Regions from separate parts of the Shewanella sp. M16 genome, predicted to be linked through region 1. Evidence: riboswitches for the same ligand, from Rfam matches in the RefSeq annotation. Region 1 holds a riboswitch; the other holds the start of a gene.

Evidence for each region. A riboswitch is a leader RNA that binds a small molecule or an ion and turns the genes downstream of it on or off. The one in region 1 is predicted to bind thiamine pyrophosphate.
Region 2: another riboswitch for thiamine pyrophosphate. It lies ahead of thiC (phosphomethylpyrimidine synthase ThiC); the one in region 1 lies ahead of KFE26_RS04800 (TonB-dependent receptor).

Annotation. Positions count from the first base shown of each region.
Region 1 is NZ_JAGTUL010000005.1:54,598-62,792, reverse strand. Features, by position in the region: gene KFE26_RS04805 (hypothetical protein) at 1-125, opposite strand, end outside; gene KFE26_RS04800 (TonB-dependent receptor) at 223-2,442, opposite strand; TPP riboswitch at 2,497-2,635, opposite strand; gene KFE26_RS04795 (Crp/Fnr family transcriptional regulator) at 2,833-3,513, shown strand; gene tsgA (MFS transporter TsgA) at 3,581-4,756, opposite strand; gene deoD (purine-nucleoside phosphorylase) at 4,807-5,511, opposite strand; gene KFE26_RS04780 (YcfL family protein) at 5,813-6,208, opposite strand; gene KFE26_RS04775 (PaaI family thioesterase) at 6,378-6,875, opposite strand; gene KFE26_RS04770 (PaaI family thioesterase) at 6,862-7,389, opposite strand; gene hinT (purine nucleoside phosphoramidase) at 7,386-7,742, opposite strand; gene KFE26_RS04760 (M61 family metallopeptidase) at 7,887-8,195, shown strand, end outside.
Region 2 is NZ_JAGTUL010000024.1:1,632-9,826, forward strand. Features, by position in the region: gene trhA (PAQR family membrane homeostasis protein TrhA) at 1-116, opposite strand, end outside; gene KFE26_RS15745 (hypothetical protein) at 611-1,981, shown strand; TPP riboswitch at 2,149-2,247, shown strand; gene thiC (phosphomethylpyrimidine synthase ThiC) at 2,449-4,554, shown strand; gene KFE26_RS15755 (bifunctional hydroxymethylpyrimidine kinase/phosphomethylpyrimidine kinase) at 4,557-6,473, shown strand; gene KFE26_RS15760 (HesA/MoeB/ThiF family protein) at 6,466-7,368, shown strand; gene thiS (sulfur carrier protein ThiS) at 7,370-7,573, shown strand; gene KFE26_RS15770 (thiazole synthase) at 7,575-8,195, shown strand, end outside.

The DNA of each region.
Region 1 (8,195 bases):
GTTGCCATCGCATTAGTCACGCGCTCGATATTGGGATAGCTATCCACGCGGCCAATAAACCACTTGATAGGATCGAGGTAATTTTCATTAAAGGGATACATGCTAATTTCTGCGGTCAGTTTCATTTTAATTCCTTGATATTCTGAAGTAAGGCTGTAGCCCAAATACTGGGCTACAGTTCAATTAACACTTAAATGATTATACTCACTTTAAAATGAGCTATTACATAAACTTAACGTTAAAGGTTACGCCAATCTGACGCGGATCGCCGTAACGAATATATTGCTTTTCCGCCCAGCCGTTATCTGGCTCATTGCCAAAATAGAAGCCACGCACACCGTATTCTTCATTAAACAGATTGCGTCCCCACAAATATGCCGACCATGCGCTCGCCTCATAACCTACGCGTGCATTGACGATAGTGTAGGGTTCAGAGCGGGATTCATTGCTGTCTGAATAATAGAATTCACTCTTACCGCTAAGATTCAGGTTAGCAAACCAACCCGAATTAGCACGATAAGTCCCGCCAAGGCTGTAGGTAACGTGTGGAGAATGGGCTAGATCGCGGCCAGTTAAATCCACCTCAGTGCCATATTTGTCCTGATACTGATAGTCACCGTAGGCCGTTTCTAACCAACCTAAGCTTGAGTAAACTTGCAGATTATCCGTGGCATACCAGGTTGCATCTAACTCAGCGCCATAGTTATTCGAACTGCCTGCATTTTCAGTGAACAAGATAAAACGCTGTGGTTTATCGGGATCTTGCTGTGATGCAGCCACCTGTTGATCTTGTCTGTCCATATAGAACAGCGCCAAATTAGTATCGATAAGTCCCGCTAACCAATGGGATTTAAGGCCGATTTCATAGTTATAGAGCGTCTCAGTACTAAACTCTTTTTTATCGTTCAATTCGACTGGCAAAGTCATGTTGAAACCGCCCGCCTTGTAACCGCGTGCGACTCGGACATAAGCATTGTGTGAGTCGTTCAGCACTTTACTCACAGCAATATGACCGCCCCACATAGTTTCGCTCGGGTCGAAATTATCGTTATTCGTATCAGAGTAATGGCTGTTGCGACGCTCTAAACGTAGCCCCACAGATAAAGCATAATTTGAGCCCAAATCCGTATCAAGCTGGCCAAACAGTGCATAGTTTGTCGCCTCATACTCTGAGTCTAAGACTTCATCTAGCGAAGTATTGTACTCAGAATACAATTGGTTATCTTCTTTCAGATTCATGGCATACACACCAAGCAACCAATCAGTACTCTCTGCAAAAATACGGCCCTGCTCGGTAGAACTTAGGCGAAACTCCTGCGACACGGTTTTACGCTGACCCGTTTTATCCCAAAAATAATCGTATTGACACGGCGCCAGATTGCCATTGTCATCATTACATTGCTTAGAGGCCCAATATTCTGAGTTAGCCCAATCGCCATCGTAACTGTAATGGTGATCGGTATTCGCAAAGGACGTTAACGAGGTTAGCTCAAAGGTTTCGGCGCCGGAATAGGTCGCTTTAAAACCCGCGCCAGTGGTGCGTTGGCTATCGACACCCGGTTGATCCGATGTTGTCTGGGTTGGTGAATTGGTTAAACTCCATACATCATAGCCATTATCAAAATCGGCATGCAGCACAGTTAAATCAAACTGCAAATCATCAGTCGCATACCAGCGCAGCTTAGCGCGGCCGCTGAATTCATCGCGACCATTGGTATCATCACGGTCTAAATACAGGTTATCGTGGTAACCATTTTGCTGGTGCTGCTGCATTGACACACGATAAAGCAGCTTGCCAGAATCCGTTAATGGGCCCGAGCTAAACCCGCTAAAAGTGCGTAAATCATCATCGCCTAACGACACTTCGCCGCCATGCTCAAACACATCAGTTGGATCGTTACTCTTCAGATAAATCAATCCCGCTAAGGCATTCGCGCCGTAACGCGTCCCCTGCGGTCCACGAAGCACTTCGACCTGCTGTAAATCGTACATGCTCGACACCATACCAATACCGGATAAATCGATATCATCTATGATGTAACCCACGGAAGAATTAGGTGCGCCTTGGTATTGCTCTTGCTCACCTACGCCGCGAATTTGAAAATATTTCGGCCGAGAGCTTCCACCTGACCAGTTAAAATTGGCGATAGAATTAAGCAGATCTTCAAAGTGTTGCGCACTTTCATCCTGAATTTTTTGACTGTCGATAACGGTAATGCTTGAAGGCATTTTTTCTAAGCTTGAACTGCGAAAATCCGCCGTCACCACCATGACTTCCATCTCAGTGCTGGGATCGGGTCTGTCAATAGCGTCAGTTTGTGCAAAAACAGGGGTGCTCATCGCTGCAGCGATGGCTAACGCCAGCGGCGCTCGGGCTAAAAATAAGCTTGGCGATACGGTTGAAAATGGAGATTGATGGTTTGACGTTTTACGGTTTGACATAGGACCTCAAATATAATGTTTGAGATCCGGCAACGAATAAGCGATTCAGAAGTGTGCTGTTGATTGGCCCATTCCTACGCCGGTATTAGCCGGATCAGGTTCTAAGGGTTCGTCAGATGACATCTCAGTTTGCAGCCGTTAACGTTAAAATCAGAGTAACATTAATGCACAACAAACACCCCTTGGCGGCGCCTAGTATACATGACGGAAATAAAAAGTGGGCACTCTTATCTCTGCGATTCAATTAAATGTCGCGAAAACCACTGCCCTTCAGTTCGTATGATGAAAATGTCTTTAGTAGCCGCCTAAATCCTTTCGTCCATTTGACCGCCTATCATGATAATGCTATAGAAGGTCGCAATTTAGAACACAGTAAGAGGATCATAGTCGATGCAGCTAAAACCTTTATCGAAAGGACGTTATAGCCAGCGATGGGAGCAAGACTATCCACTTATTGAAGCGGTTGTACTTAGCTGCATCAGCGAAATAAAAATGCTCAAAAAAGGCGCTCACCTCATGACGCAGGGAGAAGCGATGGCATCACTTGTATTGGTGAAGCAAGGCCGAGTATCGCTCGGCCATACCGCGAGAAATGGTCGGTGTTTTCAATTAGGTACTATTGATTGTGATTCACAACTGTTTGGCGAAATGGAGTTCTTCACCCAGTACCACTGTCAACTAGACATTATTGCCAGTGAACCCTTAGAAATCATGTTGATTAGCGCTGAAAAACTACAACATTGCCTCGGTCAGCATCCTCAACTCGCGCTATTTTTCGCTAGTGCAATTGCGATTGACTACCAAGACACAGTGGATATTTTTACTCGGCGACTGCTCTATCCCATCAGTTATAACGTGGCATTTGATATTTACCATGAATACTTAAATGACTTGCCCGTAGATGGCTTTAGTAAACGTTATTTAGAGGCTGAACGATTTGGCACTACCGACCGAGTCTACCGTCGGGCGCTACAAAATCTTGAGGAACGAGGCTTAATTGAGCGGAAAAAAGATGGCATTCGGATTTGTGATCTCAACGCACTCAAGAAATTTGTTGAAGCAGGTATATAACCGCTTTCAACATAACCCACACTCGACTTAATTTAACAACCGAGTGTGGGATGGATGCACAGGTAAATTAACTTACGGATGGCGAGTGTTGTTCCATAGCCGATTTCATCCGACTTGAAACGATCAATAGCATAAATATCGCTGCGTAAAGCAGAGGTATCACATACATCACTGTTTGTAATCCGATAATACGTTCAAAGAAAGAACTGATGGCTGGGCTAAACATCGCCCCTGCACTTCCGCTAATAAGAATATATGACACATTTTTGCTGCTAGCTTTTTTTACAAAAGACACGCCATAAGCAATAAATGCATTATAAAGAGCAGCACACACAAAACCATAACCATAGGTTAAATAAGCTATCCAATTAAGATTATTGGTACTGACAATGGCAGCGGTGATCACCATAGCTAAAGCAATAATACCGACTAAGAAATGGTGAATTTTTACACGAGTCACAATCACAGTCGAAATTAACGCCCCAATTAGCGCAGCGGACCAATACTGGGTAATAATATTACCGGCATCTTCAAACGGAATATCAAATTTTTGTTTTACAAATAAAGGTGCCCAAGTTAAAAAAGTATATAAAGCCAGCATTCCTAAAAATAAACCAATACCTCCACTAATAATGCCGAGATTCCATTCAGACTGTTGTTTCTCTTGTGTTGTAGAAGATTGCTCGCAAATAGAGAAATGAGTGAACAAGGCAATAATGACTGTACCGAACGCCACTAAACCTACGGCTAAATAGCTATAACTCCATGATAATGAACTTGTTAATGCATAAGTCGTTATCAATGGAAAAATAACGCCTGCAATATTAAATGTCGCATCTTGCACCACTAACATTGTGCTTTGTAATTTCTCCTGCCACACAGACACCACAATCGTACCAGCAATACATAAACCGATACCGCCACAAAAACCAATTAAGGTCATTGCTACCATCACAACTTGTAGAGAACTGGTTAGATGTAAAGCCAGAGCAGAAAGAGCAACCAGACTGTAACTTATCAAGGTCATTCTTTTGATACCCATTTTTTCAATAAAGAAAAATGCTGCAATCGTCCCCGCGAGAGCACCACCATTGAGCAATGAAAAGATTGATGCAACTTCGTTAACATTAGCGGCAAATTTCTCAGCTATGGGTTCAATCAACATCCCAAATTGGGTCGCAAAGCCCGCCATAATAAAATTGGCGAGAAAACTGATAGCTGTTAAAGTAATTTTATTATTCATTATGTCATTCCATAAGTGAAATGCTAAGGGTTCAAAGGATGGCTTTAAACCTAATTGAGGGCGGTTTCTAACGCGAGCTCGATCATATTATTAAAAGAGAGTTGGCGTTCTTCGGCCGTTGTTTCTTCACCGGTTAAACAATGATCCGATACCGTTAAAATGGCTAATGATTCGATACCTTGTTGGTGTGACAATCCATAAAGCCCCGCCACTTCCATATCAATACCTAATACCCCAAAACGTTCAAGTGCGGGGATCATATCTTCATCGGGATCGTAATAAAGATCACCACTAAATATATTGCCAACTTTTACACTAATGCCTTTCTCATTCGCTGTTGTATAAGCTTTATGCAATAAAGAAAAGGTCGCAGAAGTCGCCATTTGGTAGCCGCTACTACGCTTAGCGTTAGTAGGTGAATCCGTGCCTGCGGCTTGGGCTAAAATGACATCTCGCATTTGTACATATTTTTGTGTTGCACCTAAACTGCCAATACGAATAATGCGTTTCACGCCAAAATAATTAATCAGCTCATGGCCATAAAGCACCATAGATGAAATACCCATACCATGCCCCATAACGGAAATGCGTTGTCCTTGGTAAAAGCCCGTGTAACCAAGCATATTGCGAACATTCGTGACTTCTACGGCATCGGTGAGATAGGTTTCAGCGATATATTTAGCACGGAGTGGATCACCCGGCATAATAACAGTTTCAGCAAAATCAGTAGGTTGAGCATTAATATGAGCAGTCATCTTTCTATCCTCATGTGGTAATATGCTGATAGTAGTGCTCAATCACTGAATGTATTTAGGACTAAAGTCCGGATTTCATCTTGCCGTAAACCTTTTTGCTTAAAAATGGGTAATTTATCGCAACTTTCAATGTCAAAAAGACGAAAGCTAATAACATTTGAGTGACCTTAAGGTCATTGAACGTTGATGTAAAACGAATAAAAAGGCTTACTCCTTAAAAGAAGTAAGCCTTTTTAGAACGGGTTTAATATCAAAAAAATCAATTAAACCCGGAATAAACTAAACAGAAGCAAACTCAAGCTTAGTTTGAAAAGGTTTCACGCACATATACATCAAATTTAACCACTTGGGCATTAGGTGCAACAGCGCCGACTTGCAATTGCTGTTTACCGTGTAATTTCACCGATTTCCAGCTGGTCGCTTCATCTTCGATAGTAAAACCGCTGGCATCGTACCAAGTGAATTTATATTGCACACGCATATCGGACGAGGATTTGCTAACAATCAACGCTGAGCCCTGCACTAAATCACCGACTCGGCGTGCATCCACACTCTGTACCGCAATATCTCTGGCAAAGCTGGAGTTATCGATGCGGGTTTCACCCAGTGAGCTCACTGAAATCCCTGCGGTATGTGAGGCACAAGCACCTAAGGTAAGCGCTGCGGCCAGTAATAACCCTGTATAAACTTGTTTCATATATTTCTCCTAGTCACGCCACAAAATACGCAGCTAGCGCATCATTTCCCATTAAACGACAAACTAATCGAACAGTGCTGAACTCATGCTTAATAACATAGGTTAAATAAAGCATTCTCAATCTAAAATAGTGAATCAGTCATGCTTCATCAATCTAAACTTAATCAGATTAATCAATCAAAAAATGTGCCCGTGCCGTAGCAATAAGCTGCTTACGATTGGTTTGCCAACAATCAATATTCACGTTGGCGACTCGTCGACCCTGACGGGTAATACGACACTCAGCAAAACTATCCTTGTGCAGACCTGCACGTAAATAGTCGATTGAAAAATCAACGACTTTAGGCACCTTTGCTGTTTGCATAAATACCATTAACTGCACTATCGCTGACATTTCCATAAAGCCCGCAATCACGCCACCATGAATGGCGGGCAACACAGGATTACCGATATTGTCGTCTTTAGCGGGCAATTTAAAAATCAGTTCATCACCAAAACGCTCCACCTTCATGCCAATAAATTTGGCATAGGGAACGTGCTCAAGTAAATGGCCAAAATCATTAAGTTCAGTGGCGCGTTTAACTATGCCTTGCACATCAATAGGCGCTTTAACCTGTGCGTTTTGAGTTTTACTGGCGGCATCTAGTATCGAATTATTTGCGCTCATCACACTCTCCTATCGCAGGCACGGCGTCACCCATTAACGCTTGCCTAAAGGCATCACCGACCATTTCAGGGCTTATCCGCATAAAAGAGCCGACGGCATGGGCGATGGGATCGTCAATACTGTCTTGGTAAGCAATTGCACGGGTAAAAGCAATATTAGAAGACAACTTATAGCATTCCGCAAATCCAAATACAGGCTTATGGGGCTGAGCGGGCTTCATGTAGTCCACCCGCAAATCGAGCGTAGGTGAGATTTCTAATAGTTTGAATTTATGGAAAATAGCGCTCACGACTGCACTGCCACACGCGGTATCCATTAAGGTAGTGATCACCCCACCATGGATAACACCGGTATCGGGATACCCAATTAATTCAGTGCTGTAGGGCAACTCAATCAACACATGGTGCTCACTCGCCTCCAGTACCGTTAAACCGAGGCGACGACACTGAGCTAATTGATCCACAAACCGCTGCGCCATTTGGGTCAACGGGAAAAAATCCGAATTGACCTTCATTTTCCTTGGCTCAACATGGGCCCCAGAGGCTCCCCGCCCACAAGGTGGAAATGAATGTGATAGACTTCTTGTCCACCGTGTTGATTGCAGTTCATGATCAGTCGGTAGCCATCTTTAGCGATACCCGCTTCAGCCGCCAATTTAGCCGCAACCGTCATCATACGGCCAAGTACCGGCTCATCAGAGGCTTTCATGTCGTTCGCCGTTGGGATCAAATGATTCGGCACAATCAAAATATGGGTTGGCGCCTTAGGGGAAATGTCTCTAAAGGCAGTCACAAGTTCATCTTGATACAGAATATCCGCGGGAATTTCGCGACGAATAATTTTGCTGAAAATCGTTTCTTCGGCCATGGGGCGTCCTCCTTGGGTTAGTTGGCATAGTATACTAGCAATTCAATACTTTGTGTCTGCAGATATTTTGCTTTTCATTTGCCAGTTGCAGGCATTTTTGGCAGCATGGCCACCATTAAAATACTCAGGTTTTGCAGGATAAATATGATCCATTACCAGATAATCCCCGTCGATCCGAAAGCCCATTTATTCGCTGTCACTATGACATTATCACAACCCAAGCCAGTGCAGGTCTTTAGCCTACCCGCTTGGCTGCCAGGCAGTTATATGGTGCGCGACTTTGCCAAAAATATCATTGAACTCAAGGCACAAGATGCACAAGGCCAAACGCTTAAGCTCACCCAACTAGATAAGCAAACTTGGTCGGTTGACAATAATAGCAGCGAAATTATTCTGACTTATCAAGTGTATGCTTGGGATCTGTCGGTGCGCACCGCGCATTTGGACACGACC
Region 2 (8,195 bases), on a different contig from region 1:
ATGACACCTAGGCCATGGGATACACTGTTAGCGATCTCTTCTTTGATACTATATGGTCCAGATTTTACCGGGTTTTTAACTGTGTTTGGCTGTTCGGTAACACTTTGACTCGACATGGTAGATACACACTCGTAAACGATAATGACTGAGTCTATCAGTTAGAAAAATAAATCACCATATTTAAGCGTACACTTGTAAGCTTAAATTTATGGTTGGCTTCTATTTTTCATCTTTTAGATTTTTAACGCCGTCTTGCACTCCCATCAGTGCATCGCATTGATGATGCTACTCGCTTCAAGACGTGAGATTTAACATTCAATTTAGCGCGATTATGATCCCAATTCCCAGCCTTATTTGTCTTAACTGGCAAGTGACTTATCAAGCACTGGCGTAAAGTACTGTGCTTGTAGCAGGTTGCATTCGCATTGAACTTTGCTCTGTTTGCCTCCTCTAATCTGCGTTGAGCACTCGTAAGTAAATGCAATCAATAGATAATTCGCTTTCAATATTCACCAACCCGATATTGGATTGATATTGAATTAGAGTGTAATCGTTCCACGTTAAGCATCATTGAAATCAATGGATACTATACAAAACCTAAGGATGGATTTTGCCTTTTCAACATCAACCCAAGGCCGCGCCTTTATTGACAGCATCTCCTACAGCGATAGCGATTGGAGATGATGTCGATAGTGCTTTGCTGATTTCGGCCACATCGCCAGAAGGTGAGACTTTTATCGCATTTGATCATCACCTCGGTGAACTGGATGCTGCTCAAACGCCTGTTTTTACCACTAATGCGGAGACATTAGCGTTCAATAGCGATGCAGGTCATTCAGCCTCTAAGCATGACACCCAAGCTATAGACCAAGAGCAAGCCCAAGATTTAGTACTGCAAGAAATCCGTGCTAAACATCAACATCAACATAAATTGGTTCCTGAGTCTGAATCCAAACCTGAACTGTCTAGGACAATACAAACTAGTGCTCAGGGATTGGGTACGAGATCAGTTTTGCGTGCTCGTCAGCCATATTTCAAAGAATTAAGTCTGTTATTTTTCGTACTCTTAGTGCATGTGTGTTTATTTTTACTTATCTGCATTTTGTGGCGTCCGCAGCTAAATCCCTTTGGATTGAAGGAAATAGAAAGCCGTGGCCCTAAAGTGGCAGCGATCAAGGCTTACTTTATTTATGCTCCCGCGGTAGAGAAAGCCGAAACCTCAGAGTCCGAAACTGAGATCAAGGCCGAGGATAAGACTGAAGCGACAAATTCTGTTACGCCTACAATTGTTCCCACACCTCAAACTCAAGTGAAGCCTCTGCCAATACTTGAAAAGGTCATGCCTGAAACAATAGCACCCGAAAAGGCCGTCTCTGAAAAAGTAGAGTCGGAAAAAGCAAACCCAGATACGGTTAAACCGGACATCACTCAATCGAGCCAATCTCAATTAAAGAAAACTCAATCAATTGCCCCAAGTGAAGTTCAACCCACTGAAGCGATGGCAAAAAAACCAACTAATACGCTTGATACCACAGAAATAAAGCCGCAGCTTGGCGCTAAGAGCTCGCCCGCAGCAGAAGGTGAGAGCACAATAGCGACAAGCTCAAGCATGAGTTTATTCACGCAGCAATATTTTGAACGTCAGCGCGAGCAAGCGCTCGATGATCTCGTGATTGAACAGGCCGATAAGTTCACCCGGAAATCGAATATGAGTGAAATGAGCCCAGAGATGGAGGTGCTATTTGTCCCTAACGCCGATGATTTCGGTGGCACAACGAGTCTAGATTTACCCTTAGACCCAAATCGTATTGTGCGTAAAGGAGATACTTGTTATCGCGTGGTACAGGTCGGCACTCAAGTTAATCCTAACGCCGAAAATTTAGGTTTTCCCATTAACTGCAGTGGCAAAAAAATCAATCAAGCTATTGATGATGCCATTCAATCTCGATTAAACAAAATGATGCTCAAACCCCATAAATAGTGACTTTCTTTTATGATTTATTTTCATGCTAATTATAGATTTTTTAGTTTCATTTCATTTAATCAATTAAAAACAATTAATTATGAATCTTTATTTTGGATTGGTGGTTAAGATTTTTAATTGCTTTTTTCCTTGTTTGTTGCTGCCGCTTCTGTCTATACTGCGCACTCATCTTGTCGGAGTGCCTCTTGGCTGAGACCGTTTATTCGGGATCCGTTGAACCTGATCAGGTTAAAACCTGCGAAGGAAACAAGCGTAATAACACACATTAAATCGCCAAAATAGACGGCTTGAGCACCTGTTAACTCAGCAGTGTTTTAAGCCTTAATGTTTAGATTTAATTGTTATTGAGCAGGGTAGCTCAATTTTTGAAGCCAGTGTTGGCCACAAAAATTGATTGCCATGCCCAGCTATCAACAACTCAATTCTCCAGACAAGCAACTCCATTTTTTAACGTGAGATTGCTTATGTCCAGTTCAAACCCAAACCCAGCTGTAGCTGCCAGTGCGATAGAAATCACAGCGCCAGAATCGACAATCCCAAATAAATCGACTGAGTCTAGTCAATCAATCGTGCCTCAGGCGCCGAGTCGCCGCGAAACCCGTGCGCAGGCCCAAGCCTTTATCGATACGCTAGCGCCACTGCAACATCCTAATTCACAAAAGATTTATCTCGAAGGTTCCAGTGCCGATATTCGCGTTGGCATGCGGCAAATTCTGCAGACGGACACCCTTGTCGGCGGTACAGCTGAGGTGCCTATCATGGAAAAAAATCCGCCAATTCGTGTGTATGATTGCGCCGGACCTTATTCCGATCCTGAGGCCGACATCAATGTGCGTCTAGGCCTTGGTAAATTAAGACAAAACTGGATCCTAGCCCGCAACGACACAGAGCAATTACCCTGCGCAACCTCAGACTTTACCCAACAAAGACTCGCCGATGATGGTTTAGACCATCTGCGTTTTGAAGCAGGTTCGAGTGCCATTGTCCGCCCACGTAGAGCGCTGCAGGGCAAACGCGTCAGTCAATTACACTATGCACGTCAAGGGATTATTACTCCCGAAATGGAATATGTGGCGATCCGCGAGAATATGGCACTTGCGCAGGTACAGGATGAAATCCTCAATCGTAAAGCTAAGGGCGAAGCCTTTGGTGCCTTAGTCGGCGAGCCGATTACCGCCGAATTTGTCCGCTCTGAAGTCGCCCGTGGCCGCGCGATTATTCCGCTGAATATTAACCATCCCGAAGCCGAACCTATGATTATCGGGCGTAACTTTCTGGTGAAAGTGAACGCCAATATCGGTAATTCTGCGGTGACCTCTTCCATCGAGGAAGAAGTGGAAAAGCTCGTTTGGTCTACCCGTTGGGGCGCAGATACTGTCATGGATTTATCCACGGGTCGTTATATTCACGAAACCCGCGAGTGGATCATCCGCAACTCACCAGTGCCCATCGGCACAGTGCCGATTTATCAAGCGCTGGAGAAAGTGAACGGCGTGGCAGAGGATTTAACCTGGGAAGTGTTACGCGATACCTTGATTGAACAAGCTGAGCAAGGTGTTGATTACTTTACTATTCATGCTGGTGTGCTGCTGCGTTATGTGCCGATGACGGCTAAACGTGTTACTGGGATCGTTTCTCGCGGCGGTTCAATTATGGCCAAATGGTGCCTGAGTCATCACAAGGAAAACTTCCTCTACAGCCATTTTCGTGAGATCTGTGAGCTTTGCGTCGCCTACGATGTATCCCTGTCTTTAGGTGATGGTATGCGTCCCGGATCGATTGCCGACGCCAATGATGTTGCCCAGTTTGCAGAGCTTGAAACCTTAGGTGAGCTAGTCAAAATCGCGTGGGAATACGACGTACAAACCATTATCGAAGGGCCGGGACATATCCCGATGCAGCTTATTAAAGAGAACATGGACAAGCAGTTAGCTCACTGCGATGAAGCGCCGTTTTACACGCTTGGCCCGCAAATCACCGATATCGCACCTGGGTATGATCATTTCACCTCCGGCATAGGCGCGGCCATGATCGCTTGGTACGGCTGCGCTATGTTGTGTTATGTCACGCCAAAAGAACACTTAGGGTTACCGAATAAACAAGATGTTAAGCAAGGTTTGATTGCTTACAAGATTGCAGCCCACGCCGCCGATGTGGCCAAAGGTCATCCGAGTGCGCAAATTCGTGATAATGCGCTGGCAAAGGCGCGATTCGAATTCCGCTGGGAAGATCAATATAACTTAGGACTCGATCCTGACACCGCGCGTGCTTATCACGATGAATCTTTACCGCAGGAATCCGCTAAAGTCGCGCATTTTTGCTCTATGTGCGGCCCTAAATTTTGTTCGATGAAAATCACCCAAGATGTGCGCGCCTATGCCGCTGGCTTAGAGGCGGCACAAGCGAAAGCGGAGCAAGTTGAAGCGGCTGCCCAAGCCATGCAAGTCACAATCAAGACGCCGCAGGAGTTGGAAGCGGCAATGGCGCTAAAATCGGCACAATTTGCTGCCTCGGGCGCCGAGATCTATCAGGTGATAGACAAGCTTGTCGCCGAAGCTGAGGAAGCCTAATTATGCTGGGTATTCATGGGGGGAAATTGCCCATGAATACCGAGCGCCCCGCGATTGTTTGGACTATAGCCGGTTCAGACAGCGGCGGCGGTGCCGGTATTCAGGCGGACTTGGCCACGATTCAAGATTTGGGTTGTCACGGTTGCAGCGTGATCACCACAGTGACGGCGCAAAGCTCAGTGGCGGTCACTTTAGTCGAGCCCGTATCAGCGGCGATGTTAATGGCTCAGTTGACCACTTTACTGTCAGACTTGCCACCCAAAGCAATTAAAATCGGCTTACTGGCAGATCAAACTCAAGTGGCATTGCTGGCAGATTGGATCGCGAGTTTTAAAATCCACTATCCTACCGTGCCTGTGATTGTCGATCCTGTGATGGTCGCCAGCTGTGGTGATGCATTAGCAGCAGATAACTGTCAGGATATAAAAAGTACTGCCAAATCAGCTTTAGATTTTAATCCTTTCAAAGGCTTAATCGAACTTATCACGCCCAATGTGCTTGAACTTGGGCGGTTAACTCACAGTGATGTTTCGACTAAAGCGCAATTCGCTGCAGCAGCACTGGCTTTATCCCAGAGTCTTGATTGCAGTGTGCTCGCCAAAGGGGGCGATGTGAGCTTTGGTTGCACTGACATTCTTGATGATACTCATGCTCAAACTCAGGCTAACGTTCATGTTAGCACTCTCGATAGCAACGGCTGGGATCATGGGCTTGCCGAGGATTATCTGGTTTGCCATCAAGTACGCGCTAGCTCTGAGCTGCATCAAAATGGGCGTTTCTGGTTGGCAAGCCCGCGGGTTAATACTCGTCATAACCATGGTAGCGGCTGTACTTTGTCATCGGCCATTGCCGCCGTGTTAGCGCAGGGTTTTGTATTGCAAGATGCGGTGGTTGTTGCAAAAGCCTATGTGAGTCAAGGCTTAAGCTCGGCGATTGGTTTAGGGCAAGGTCCAGGGCCGTTGGCCCGTACGGGGTGGCCCAATGACTTGTCCCGCTATGCCAAGATAAATCTGTGTGATGGCAATTTTATTAGTCATCAACTCAACCAACATCTTGATGTTAGAAGTGATTTAGTTGCAACAGTTTTATCCGCAACAGATCAGGCAACCGCTCAGGTAAGAATAGCCTCGACGCCACCTCAAAATATTTTATCCCACTGTTTTAAAGTGCTCGATGCCGATCTTGGTGTTTATCCCGTGGTGAGTGACTTAATCATGCTGGAAAGTTTGTTAGTTGCGGGTGTTAAAACCGTGCAGTTACGGATAAAAACCGATACCAGCGGGTCAACTAGTGCAGCGCCAGCCGAATCTGATTTAGGCAAATCTAAGTTAGGCGAACATGAGTTAATTGGCTCCGATTTAGAAGCACAAATTCAAACAGCCATTGCCTTAGGTAAGCATTTTAATGCGCAGCTTTTTATCAATGATCACTGGCAGTTAGCGATAAAATACCATGCCTTTGGGGTACATTTAGGCCAAGAAGATCTCGCCGTTACCGACTTAGCGGCCATTCAGTCGGCAGGGCTCGCATTAGGTATATCCAGCCACAGTTATTTTGAGTTGCTACTGGCGCATCAATACTCACCATCCTATATAGCGCTTGGGCATATATTCCCAACCACGACGAAGCAAATGCCTTCGGCGCCCCAAGGGCTCGCAAAACTTAAACACTATGTGGCGTTACTCCAAGACTATTATCCCTTGGTCGCCATTGGCGGCATCGACTTAGATAATCTGGCAAAGGTGAAAGCCACTCGGGTGGGCAATATTGCTCTGGTGCGGGCAATAACCGAGGCTCAGGATCCAGTCGCAGCATTTGCAGAGCTGAGCCAAGCTTGGGAGCAATGTAGCTTGTCTGAAGAACTGGCTGCAAAGGATGAGTTTGATGTAAAGCATAAGTTGGATGCAAAATATGAGTAAAAACAAATCGCTTTCTCACCCAGTGGTTCATTGCGACGGTACACAAAGCGCGAATACACTCAGTGATGCCGATTTCATCCGTTATTCTCGGCAAGTCTTATTGCCAGAAGCCGGTGAGGCAGGGCAATTGCAACTGGCCGACGCTAGCGTTGTTATTATCGGTCTTGGCGGCTTAGGGCAATTGGCGGCGCAATATTTGGCCTGTGCAGGTATTGGCAACTTGACGTTAATCGATATGGATAAGGTTGAAGTATCGAATCTACCAAGACAATTGTTATTCAACGATACCGATATTGGACTCAATAAGGCGCGAGTTGCCAAGCAAAAGCTCAAAGGCTTAGCGCCGCATTGCACTGTTACAGCCCATGAAACTGCATTTAGTGCTGAGACATCAGCTCATCACTTCGCTGAGGTTTTACAATTAAAACAACAGGGTAAAAGAGTGCTCGTGCTTGACTGCACAGATAACTTTGCGACTCGCCAATCCATTAATCGCTGCTGTATCGAAGCTGCTTTGCCTTTAGTTAGTGCGTCAATCGCAGCATTTAGCGGCCAATTGTTAGCAGTCGATCAAATGCAGCTCCCCTCTGGTGGTTGCTATCACTGTATTTTCCCCGCACAGACGAGAGTGTCGCAGAGTTGCAGTACCCAAGGTGTACTCGGCCCCAGCGTGGGTGTGATGGCGTCAATGCAATCTTTGGTGGTCATGCAACTTTTGCTGAGTGTGGACAGCGGTTGCGATGAACCGAAAAATGCCTTGTTGGGGCGTTTTTGGCGCTTTGACGCTAAATCGCTTTCATGGACAGCGGCTGCATTAACGCGGGATCCCCATTGTGACGTGTGTTGTCCCAAAGGGGCTTATCTATCATCAAATATAGATAGTCTTGAGGTTTGATATGATTCTAATTCACATAAACAATATCCCGCAGTCGTTATCTGAACCGGCGTCACTCGCGGCTGTGATCCTCGCGCAAGATATAGCCCTCGATTCGGTTGCTATCGTGTTGAATGCTGAGGTGGTTCCGCGCAACCGCTGGCAATCTATTCTCTGCCAACATGAAGATAAATTAGAACTTTTTTCAGCAGTGGCGGGAGGCTAATATGTTAAAGATTGCTGATGTGGAGTTTGAGTCGCGGTTATTTACAGGAACGGGAAAGTTCAGTAATAGCCAAGTGATGATCGAGGCGATAATGGCTTCAAAATCGCAGTTAGTGACAGTTGCGATGAAAAGAATTGATTTTAAAATGGGGCTTGATGATTTACTCACGCCGTTACGTCAAGCGGGTGTCCGGCTATTGCCTAACACTTCGGGGGCGAGAAACGCCAAGGAAGCGGTGTTTGCGGCTGAGCTTGCCCGTGAAATGCTGGGAACTCATTGGATTAAGCTCGAAATCCATCCAGACCCTAAGTACCTAATGCCCGATGCGATTGAAACCTTAGAGGCGGCCAGAATCCTCTGTGAGAAAGGCTTTATCGTGTTGCCCTACGTGCATGCCGATCCTGTGCTGTGCCGTCGTTTGGAAGAAGTGGGCTGCGCTGCTGTTATGCCACTGGCGAGTCCGATTGGCAGTAATCAGGGTTTAGTCACTGAAAGCTTTTTAAAAATCATCATAGAGCAGGCGCGGGTGCCAGTGGTGATCGATGCCGGTATTGGCGCGCCTTCACAGGCTGCGCGGGCAATGGAGCTGGGCGCAGATGCGGTGCTCGTCAACACTGCTATC